DNA from 3 places in the Providencia xihuensis genome. Region 3 is predicted to be linked to each of the others. Evidence: predicted binding sites of a transcription regulator. Region 3 holds the regulator's gene; each other region holds the start of a gene.
The links. The regulator Fur, encoded in region 3, represses iron uptake genes when iron is present. The targets are predictions, from matches to a motif close to ATAATAATGAGAACNACTATCAA.
Positions count from the first base shown of each region.

Region 1: feoA (ferrous iron transporter A) is a predicted target of Fur. The motif match lies at 1,999-2,021, and genes of this name have one in related genera.
Region 2: ygiD (4,5-DOPA dioxygenase extradiol) is a predicted target of Fur. The motif match lies at 1,710-1,732, and genes of this name have one in related genera.

Region 1 is NZ_CP169565.1:246,032-249,322, forward strand. Features, by position in the region: gene feoB (Fe(2+) transporter permease subunit FeoB) at 1-1,626, opposite strand, end outside; gene feoA (ferrous iron transporter A) at 1,656-1,886, opposite strand; gene ACE2AL_RS01105 (Tex family protein) at 2,251-3,291, opposite strand, start outside.
Region 2 is NZ_CP169565.1:3,563,862-3,567,152, reverse strand. Features, by position in the region: gene ACE2AL_RS16050 (DUF3592 domain-containing protein) at 1-203, opposite strand, end outside; FMN riboswitch at 477-627, shown strand; gene ribB (3,4-dihydroxy-2-butanone-4-phosphate synthase) at 786-1,439, shown strand; gene ygiD (4,5-DOPA dioxygenase extradiol) at 1,802-2,626, shown strand; gene ACE2AL_RS16035 (glutathionylspermidine synthase family protein) at 3,019-3,291, opposite strand, start outside.
Region 3 is NZ_CP169565.1:3,151,591-3,154,881, forward strand. Features, by position in the region: gene ybfE (LexA regulated protein) at 1-191, shown strand, start outside; gene fldA (flavodoxin FldA) at 346-873, shown strand; gene fur (ferric iron uptake transcriptional regulator) at 1,140-1,589, shown strand; gene ACE2AL_RS14200 (polymer-forming cytoskeletal protein) at 2,264-2,797, shown strand; gene ACE2AL_RS14205 (OprD family outer membrane porin) at 3,004-3,291, opposite strand, start outside.

The DNA of each region.
Region 1 (3,291 bases), 1.5 Mb from region 3:
ATCAACAGGTTTACCTGAGAACGAGAAACTATTGAGTGCGCCGATAAAGATACTCGCCACAACAATGACTTTACCTGCACGCACCACGAAGCCTTTTAAGCGCTGCCACGTTTGAATTAACAACGTTTTGACGTGCGGCACGTGGTACACGGGTAGTTCCATCACGAATGGCGATGCTTCACCACGCATGAGGGTATGTTTGAGTAAAAGCCCCGTGAGGATAGCGACCACAATCCCTAAAATATACAGGGAGAACACGACACTCGCGCCATTTTTACCAAAGAAAGCTGCGGCAAATACCGCGAAGATTGCCAGCCTTGCGCCGCAAGACATAAACGGCGCCATCAGAACGGTAATCAGCCTTTCACGTGGGGCATCAAGGGTACGAGCGCCCATAATCGATGGGACGTTGCAACCAAAGCCGACGATTAATGGAACAAACGATTTGCCCGGTAGGCCCAGCGCCTGCATCAATCTGTCCATCACGAAAGCGGCTCGTGCCATATAGCCTGAGTCTTCAAGGATGGAAAGGAACAGGTACATCATCCCGATTTGCGGTACCAATGGCAGAACGGTATTAATACCGCCACCAACACCTTGAGCCAAGAAGATAGTGAGCCAATCAGGGAAACTAAAGTAGGCACCAACCCACTGAATACCATGGATAAATATCGCCTCAGAGGCCCCTTCAAAGAACGGCTGAAGTGCCCCACCAATATTGATGGCAAGGACGAACATCAGGTACATCACAAACAAGAAAATGGGGACGCCTAGCCAACGGTTGAGGATAAATTTATCCAGTGATTGCGTCAGTCGGTTAGGTTCAGCGGCACTATTGTTGATCGCCGCTTGGCAAATGGTCGCAATAGATTGATAACGCGCATCAGCAATCAGAAGTTCAGGTTCTTCATTTAATGTTTCAGTGAGTTGCTGGCGAGTGGCTTGTAATTGCGTTTCTGAAATTTCAGCACGTTGGCGACTATAAATATCCCCTTCTAGAATTTGCAGGGCTAACCAGCGGCGTTGTTGGTGGCTAAATTGTTGAGCTGAAATTTGTTCAGACAATGAATCAACAGCTTGTAATAGCTGTGGTGGATATTCAACAAGGGCTTTTTGGTTATTTTTTGGATGAGTATCAATGGTTTTTTTCAGTTTATCGATACCTGTTGCACGGGTTGAAACCATTGGGATCACAGGGCATCCCAGCTGTTTTTCCAGTTTAGCAATATCGATATCAATATGTTGGCTTTGGGCGATGTCCAACATATTCAAGGCGACAATACAGGGGACGCCTAACTCAACGAGTTGTAATGTGAGATAGAGATTGCGTTCTAGGTTCGACGCATCGACGACGTTAATCAACATGTCAGCTTCGCCACTTAAAATAAAGTAGCAGGCGATTTGTTCGTCGAGGGAGGTTTGTTCCGAAATGGTCGTGAGCGAGTAGGTGCCAGGGAGGTCGACAAGCTCAATTTTGTGGTCATCCGTGTGAAAGCGGCCAACCTTGCGCTCAACGGTGACACCAGCCCAGTTACCGACGCGCTGTCTTGACCCTGTTAGCTGGTTAAAAAGGGTTGTTTTACCTGCATTGGGGTTACCAATTAAGCCGATAGTCAATCGTTTCATAGTGTTTGCCAATAATCAAAAAAGAAGACTTAAGCGGTAGGCGCTTCATCAAGGTTTAGTAGGGCGAGGTCCTTTTTGCGTAGCACTAAGCTAACGCGGTGAGTTTCGATTTGTACAGGATCGCCAAAAGGCGCTAAACGCACCACTTTAAAAACGGAGCCCGGTAATAAACCGAGAGACAATAATTTTTGTCGGTATGCAGGGCTTATTTCGGGGGAGAAGCCCAGAATTTTGTAACTGCATTGAGGAAGTATAGCCATAGTGTCTTCCTATTATCTTCCTAACGATTCAATTCATAATGATACGGATAATTATTGTTAGAAAAGTTTGTGTCCACAAGCAAAACGCAGAGTAAAACAAAAATAAATCTAATTAACAATGAGAATCATAATCATCCACCTTTTGTTATATTTAGCCTCTTTTTTCGTCAATTTGACTTGATGTGGATCAACGAAGCATGGAGTTAGCGGTGTTTTTTAGATAGCGATGGAATAAGGCGAAAAGAATTGGCTGGGTTGATTTTCGAACAATATATTGGATTTGTTTATTAATTTAGTAGTGAAGATATTTCTAGAAAATACTAAATACCCCAATGAATTTATTGGGGTATTTAGCTTAATCAGACTACTTTTTTTTGCCAAACGCAGCGGCAAGTGCATCGCTCATAGCACTGTTACCTGATGAATTCACGTTTTGGCGTGAGTTGCCACGAGGTGCAGGGGCTTTACGTGCGTTTTTATCTTGTGCTGGTGCCGCTTTGCGAGGTGCGCTATGAGAATCCCCTGCTTGTTCGTCCAAACGCATGGTGAGGGCAATACGCTTGCGGGCAATATCCACATCTAACACTTTCACTTTCACAATATCGCCCGCTTTCACCACTTTGTGTGGGTCTTCGACGTAACTATTGGAAAGTGAAGAGATATGCACTAAGCCGTCTTGGTGTACGCCGATATCCACAAACGCACCAAAGTTGGTCACGTTGGTCACCGCACCTTCTAAAATCATGCCAGAAACGAGGTCATTCATTGTTTCCACACCTTCTGCAAAGGTAGCGGTTTTAAATTCAGGGCGTGGGTCACGACCTGGTTTTTCTAACTCTTTGATGATATCTGTAACGGTGGGTACACCAAATTGTTCTGTGGTGAAATCACGCGGACTCAGTGTGTTGAGCACTTGTGAATTACCCATAATGTCTTTCAATGGCTGGCGGACGGTTTGCAGAATTTTTTCAACAATAGGGTAAGCTTCAGGGTGAACTGTTGACGCATCCAGCGGGTTCTCACCATTGGTGATACGCAGGAACCCTGCACATTGTTCAAAGGCTTTAGGCCCAAGGCGAGCTACTTTCAACAACTGTTTTCGGTCATTGAATTGGCCATTTTCATCGCGCCAATCAACCACGTTCTGCGCGATCATTTTGCTCAAGCCTGCAACACGGGTAAGCAAAGCGACTGACGCGGTATTTAAGTCTACACCTACGGAGTTTACGCAGTCTTCGACAACGGCATCCAGTTTACGGGCGAGTTGGGTTTGGCTAACATCATGTTGATATTGACCCACGCCAATAGATTTCGGGTCGATTTTAACCAGTTCAGCCAGCGGGTCTTGTAGACGGCGAGCAATCGATACGGCACCACGCAAAGACACATCCAAGGTTGGGAATTC
Region 2 (3,291 bases), 410 kb from region 3:
TCTAGGGTCGTAAACTCGATAATGGGGAAATAGGTTTTTGATTTATCTTCCGAAACACTAATGTCGAGATCGGTGACTATTCCTGTTGTTTTAATACCATTTTTTGCCATATCCATACCAGAATAAAGCGCAAAAGCAGTTCCGACCAAAAATAAGAGACCGATGACTAAAAAGATGGGAAAGATAAAACGGTACTTTTTCACCCTAGTATTCCTTTAATGATATTTTTATTGCTGGTTATTATTATACAAGTCAATAAATTATTTTAGTTAAGTGTGATGTTTAGACTGATATTTAGGACAATTTACGTCTTATTGCGATTTTTTATGCCTTGGTGGTAACAGGTGATGCCTGTATTTTAATTACCCCTGATAACTATAGGTTTTTATTCATATTTTTTGGCCAAAAGTGTGAGAGGCTCGCCAGTTTTGAAAGACACCGTTGCGTAGTTGAATTATTGGCGTTATATTAATTGCGTTTATCTCAGGGCGGGGTGAAAGTCCCCACCGGCGGTAACATGCAACGCGCATGAAGCCCGCGAGCGCTTTATCATTTTAGTGATAAAGGTCAGCAGATCCAGTGTGAATCTGGAGCCGACGGTTATAGTCCGGATGGGAGAGAATTAACTGTATCTGCATATTTGTGCCGTAATGCACAATCATGTTCTGCATACCTGAATGGGTAGATTGCCACTTATGGGCGATTTATTTATTCATCATTTCTCGTAATCCTAAGACTGCCTTGATTCTGGTAACTAGTTAATAACTATTTAAGAGGTTTTTACCATGGATCATACGCTACTTTCCGAATTCGGTAATCCAATCGAACGTGTTGAAAAAGCTATCGAAGCTTTACGCCAAGGCCAAGGTGTTCTTGTTCTGGACGATGAAGATCGTGAGAACGAAGGCGATTTAGTTTTTGCAGCAGAAACCATGACTGCAGAGCAAATGGCATTCACCATTCGCTACAGCAGCGGTATTGTGTGCCTGTGTATCACTGAAGAGTGTCGCAAAAAACTGGAACTGCCAATGATGGTAGAAAATAACACCAGCCAAAATCAAACGGGCTTTACTGTGACGATTGAAGCGGCAAACGGTGTTACTACTGGCGTTTCAGCTGCAGACCGTATTACTACCATTCGTGCAGCGATTGCGGATAACGCAGTGCCAGCAGACCTGAACCACCCAGGCCACGTTTTCCCATTACGGGGTCGTGAAGGTGGTGTATTAGCACGCCGTGGCCATACAGAAGCGTCTATCGATTTAGCCTCATTAGCAGGGTTCAAGCCAGCGGGTGTGCTATGTGAATTGACCAACGATGATGGCTCAATGGCGCGTACGCCAGAAGTGGCGGCTTTTGGTAAGCAACATGGCTTGACGGTAGTGACTATCGAGGATTTAGTACAATATCGTTTGCAGCATGAAAAGAAAGCGAGCTGATCCTCGTCATATTTCGAGCTGTGGCGTTGTTGGCTTCTCTTAGTCATCTTAGTCACATACTAATGTATGCTCCTAAGAATGACTTCGTTTGCCGCCTAGCCACAACTCGAACTATTTAGAGGAATGTCTTCGTCGTATTTTGAGGAAGAGTTCGTTTTTTAAACTTAAATATAAATGGGCTAATTTTAGCTAATTTATTGATAGTACGTTCAGCATATAGAATCTTATGAAGGCCACTGAGTTGCACACCTCGTGGCCTTTTCAATTTTTTTGATGATCATACTCATAATTAGGCCACTGTGTTTTTTGCACAAAAGCGTATGCTGTAAGCAGAAATTAATTGAGTTGGAGTTGAAATCATCATGTCGGTAAATACTTCAGTCGTGAATAGCAAGATCCCCGCGATTTTTATAGGCCACGGTAGCCCAATGAATGCGATAGAGGATAATCCTTATACCAAAGCATGGGAGCAGCTCGGCAAAACCTTACCTCGTCCAAACGCGATATTGGTGATTTCAGCGCACTGGTATACGCGCGGCACGGCAGTGACCTCGATGTTAAAGCCTAAAACTATCCATGATTTTGGCGGGTTTCCAGAGGCGTTATACCAAATTGAATACCCAGCGCCAGGTTCACCAGAACTTGCCCAGCAAGTTGCAGATTTACTCGCACCAGAACCTATTTTCCTCGATAAGGAAGAGTGGGGGCTTGACCACGGGACATGGGAAATTTTAGTACGCATGTACCCAGAGGCAGATATTCCCGTGATCCAGCTAAGCATTGATGGCACAAAACCTGCAACTTGGCACCATGAATTAGGCAAGAAGTTAGCGATACTCAGAGAGCAAGGTGTATTGATTATGGGCAGTGGCAATGTGGTGCACAATCTTCGTGCTATGAACTGGCAAAATGACCAAGCAGAGCCTTATCCATGGGCTTTGTCTTTTGAACAGTTTGTCTACGATAACTTGCAAAGTAAAGCGATCCCGCATCCACTAACTAAAGGGTTAGAAAGGGAAGATGGCAAATTATCAAACCCATCGGCGGAACACTACTTGCCTATTTTACCAATTTTAGGCACTTGGGATGGTGAAGAAGAGGTAAGCACTCCGATTGAAGGAATTGTATCGGCATCGTTGAGTATGTTGTCGGTCATCGTCGGCTCTTCCTCGTCATATTTCGAGTGATCACTACGTTGGCTTCACGCAGCTACCCTAGTCACATACTTATGTATGCTCCTAGGGATAGCTTTGTTTTGCCGCCTTGCGCTAACTCGAACTATTTAGAGGAATGCCTTCGTTGTGTTTATAGGAATATTGTCGTCATATTTCGAGTGATCACTACGTTGGCTTCACGCAGCTACCCTAGTTACATACTTATGTATGCTCCTAGGGATAGCTTTGTTTTGCCGCCTTGCGCTAACTCGAACTATTTAGAGGAATGCCTTCGTTGTGTTTATAGGAATATTGTCGTCATATTTCGAGCCAACCGTACGGATATTTTAGGTTGTCATATTTTTTAAGACATAAAAAAGCCCAAACAAAATCAATTGCTTGGGCTTTTGTGATCTAGCTATTGATCAGTCTATGATCGTATGTGGATAAAAGCGGGACAGATCTTGGGTGATCAGCTCTTTATCTTCACGAATACAAATTCCAGCAGGTTGATCATTTACCAACCAACTCCCGACTAAGGTATAGCTACCTTCAAATTTCGGTAGTGGGTGGAATTGTTGAATAATCATCCCTTCTTCACCATATGGGCCATCCGCAGCGGCAATTTCTTTGCCATTTTCAATAATACGGATATTAGCACCTTCACGGGAAAATAGTGGTTTAATCACGTACTTATC
Region 3 (3,291 bases):
GGATAAACAAACGCAACCAACTAAAACGCGATAAAGTGAAGGGGTTGCGTCGAGTTGAACTTAAACTAAATGAAGAAGCTGTTACTGTGCTCAATCAGTTAGCTGAAGAAAAAAATATAAGCCGCAGTGAATTAATAGAAGAAATCTTGATGTCACAACTTCAGCACGTTGATGAGACAATACTCAAGTAACGCTCTCTTAGTAAATCACACAAATTTGACAGACTTATAAAAGTTTTTTCGCCAGAATAAGGCATAAAATTCTATTTATTTTCGTTCTAAATGAGTTCTAGAAGTTGAGAAATTCCTTCTTTCTCTCTTAGAAAAACAAGAGGTTAATCAGTTTATGGCAGTCATCGGTATTTTCTTCGGAAGTGATACAGGTAACACAGAAAATATTGCCAAAATGATCCAAGAAAGATTAGGCAAAGATGTAGCAGAAGTTCATGATATTGCTAAGTGTAGCAAAGAAGACATTGAGGCTTTTGACATTCTACTTCTTGGTATTCCAACTTGGTATTACGGCGAAGCACAATGTGATTGGGATGACTTTTTCCCAACATTAGAAGAAATTGATTTTGACGGTAAGCTTGTCGCGCTCTTTGGTTGTGGAGATCAAGAAGACTACGCAGAATATTTTTGTGATGCGATGGGCACAATTCGCGATATCATCGAGCCACGAGGTGCGGTGATTGTTGGACACTGGCCTACTGAAGGTTACCACTTCGAAGTTTCTAAAGGTATGGCGGATGACAACCACTTTATCGGCTTAGCGATTGACGAAGATCGCCAACCTGAATTAACAGATGAACGAGTGGATGCATGGGTCAAACAAATCTCTGAAGAAATGTCATTAGCTGAAATTCTCGGCTAGTCGATTAAAAATATGTGTTGCTGATAGATTGAATCATTTTCCGCTCAAAATGTACCACCTCAGAGCATCATTCAGTCTAAAATAATCGATTAAATATCCTTATTGGATAGACTTATAAGAGATTATCAAAATAATGAGACAATGCATGGTTTCTATTTTTATTTTCCATGCCTATAATTGTAAATCAGTTTAGAAGACAACTGGTTTTATGTTAAAAATGTCTCATTATTGTTAAATTTATGATTTAAGATACAGGACAAACCCGCATGACAGACAACAATAAAGCATTGAAAAATGCTGGACTCAAAGTCACTCTTCCAAGACTTAAGATTTTGGAAGTACTTCAGGAGCCTGAGTGCCACCACGTCAGTGCGGAAGATCTCTATAAAAAGCTGATCGACATGGGCGAAGAGATCGGGCTAGCGACTGTATACCGTGTATTGAACCAATTTGATGATGCAGGTATCGTTACACGCCATAATTTCGAGGGTGGAAAATCTGTATTCGAATTAACTCAGCAACATCACCATGACCACCTAATTTGTTTAGATTGTGGTAAAGTGATTGAGTTTACTGACGAGTCGATTGAAACCCGCCAAAAAAATATCGCTGCTCGCCATGGTATTAAACTGTCTAACCACAGCTTATACTTATATGGCCACTGTGCTGATGGTGATTGCCGCGATAACGCTGACGCACACGAAGCAAAAGAGTAATAAATTAATCGCCATCGTAACTTGATGGTGACCCATTCTTCAAAAGCCTGATGCTATCGTTATCAGGCTTTTTTATTGCATCAATTCACCGATAAATTAACCTTTTCCAGTTAGAATACCCATAATTTATCTTATTCACTTTATATTTATCACTAAAATATGTCATTAAGGTGAAATATTGAAGTGTTCTATAATAAGTTGCAATTCACTTCAAATCCTTTATATTGTTTGTCGGATAAATTCATCTCTCTATTTTAAAATATTTACAATGGTATCATAGTGATGCATAACGTCATTTAAAACATACATTGCATCTGTTTTTTATATCACTGTCATATGATTTATCTAATTAATGTCTAAAATAAGTTCAACATATTACGACCAAATTTTGGCTTGCTTTTAATTTAATAAGCAAGATTAGTGTAATAAAAAAGTTAAATTACAATTATATGATGTAATTCATATATTTTTAGCTAGACTTATTTGGATTACTCTCGTACTTCGTAAGAGATTAACTGATGAAAAAAACATATCTTTTTATTAACACTAGTTTTTTCTTCTGGTTTCTTACTTTAATAGGATGGTTTTTTCGTCATACTGCCATCACCTTATTTTCATTTGTATTATCAATTCTGTTCTTGATCTTATACTTCAATCAAAAAAAGGTAAGTAAAATGTTCACCAAAAGACAAAACAAACAAGCTCTAGAAGAAACAACTACAATTCGTGAACCTGATATTATTTCTAAGATAGAAGAACAAGTTACGATATCAACCCCAACGCTTAGTGAAGAAAAATCGAATACAATTATCTCAAGGGATGTTATGTTTGAAGGCAACATAACATCTAACGAGCAAGTGCATATTTACGGCAAGGTGGTTGGCAATATTACAGGGAAAGATAATACTGTAAAAGTTATGCTCAACGGCCAAGTGACGGGTAATATTACTTGTAAAGAATTGATTATTAATGGCCAAGTTGAGGGTGAGTGCGTCTCTGAGTCCATTAGTATCGAAAATAATGGCGAAGTCCATGGAACAATTCACTACAGCAGTTTATCGATTAAAAAAGGCGGCATCCTTTCAGGACAAGCTAAAGTCAAAAATAGTGTTTCTCATATGGATAAAGTCACAAAATTAAAAGATAAAATAAAACATGATACGCCTATCACTAATAATGAAGATGATAAAGGAATTGCTTCGTTATAATCATTTGTTTTTCTGTACTAGGATAATGACTACATATTAAAAATAAGGTGGATCTATCCCCACCTTATTTTTAAATTTCAAACTTTAAATATAAGTATATTTTCTTATTCTATTTAATAGTTTGATATTGCATATATATGCTATGTGTATTTTTAGTTGGTTACCATTATAGATATTACAATGGTAACCGCTATTTACTTAACTCATTAAAAAACCGTAAATGGCATCATTACCATAAATTTAATATCTTTTTCATCTTGGAAGATATTTCCATAACCACCACCATAACTAGGGATATCGGTATGATTATCATATTTGGTGAAGTGTAACTTAAAGAGAGTGTCTTTTGCTCGACCTGTTTGAACGGTATATAATATATCAAAATTCCACGCACTTTCTTTTAAACGCACATCTTGGGCATATTGGGAGTTAGTACTTGGTTTTGCGTCCCAACCATAAATATAGGATGTCCCCACTTTCCAACCCGCAAGATC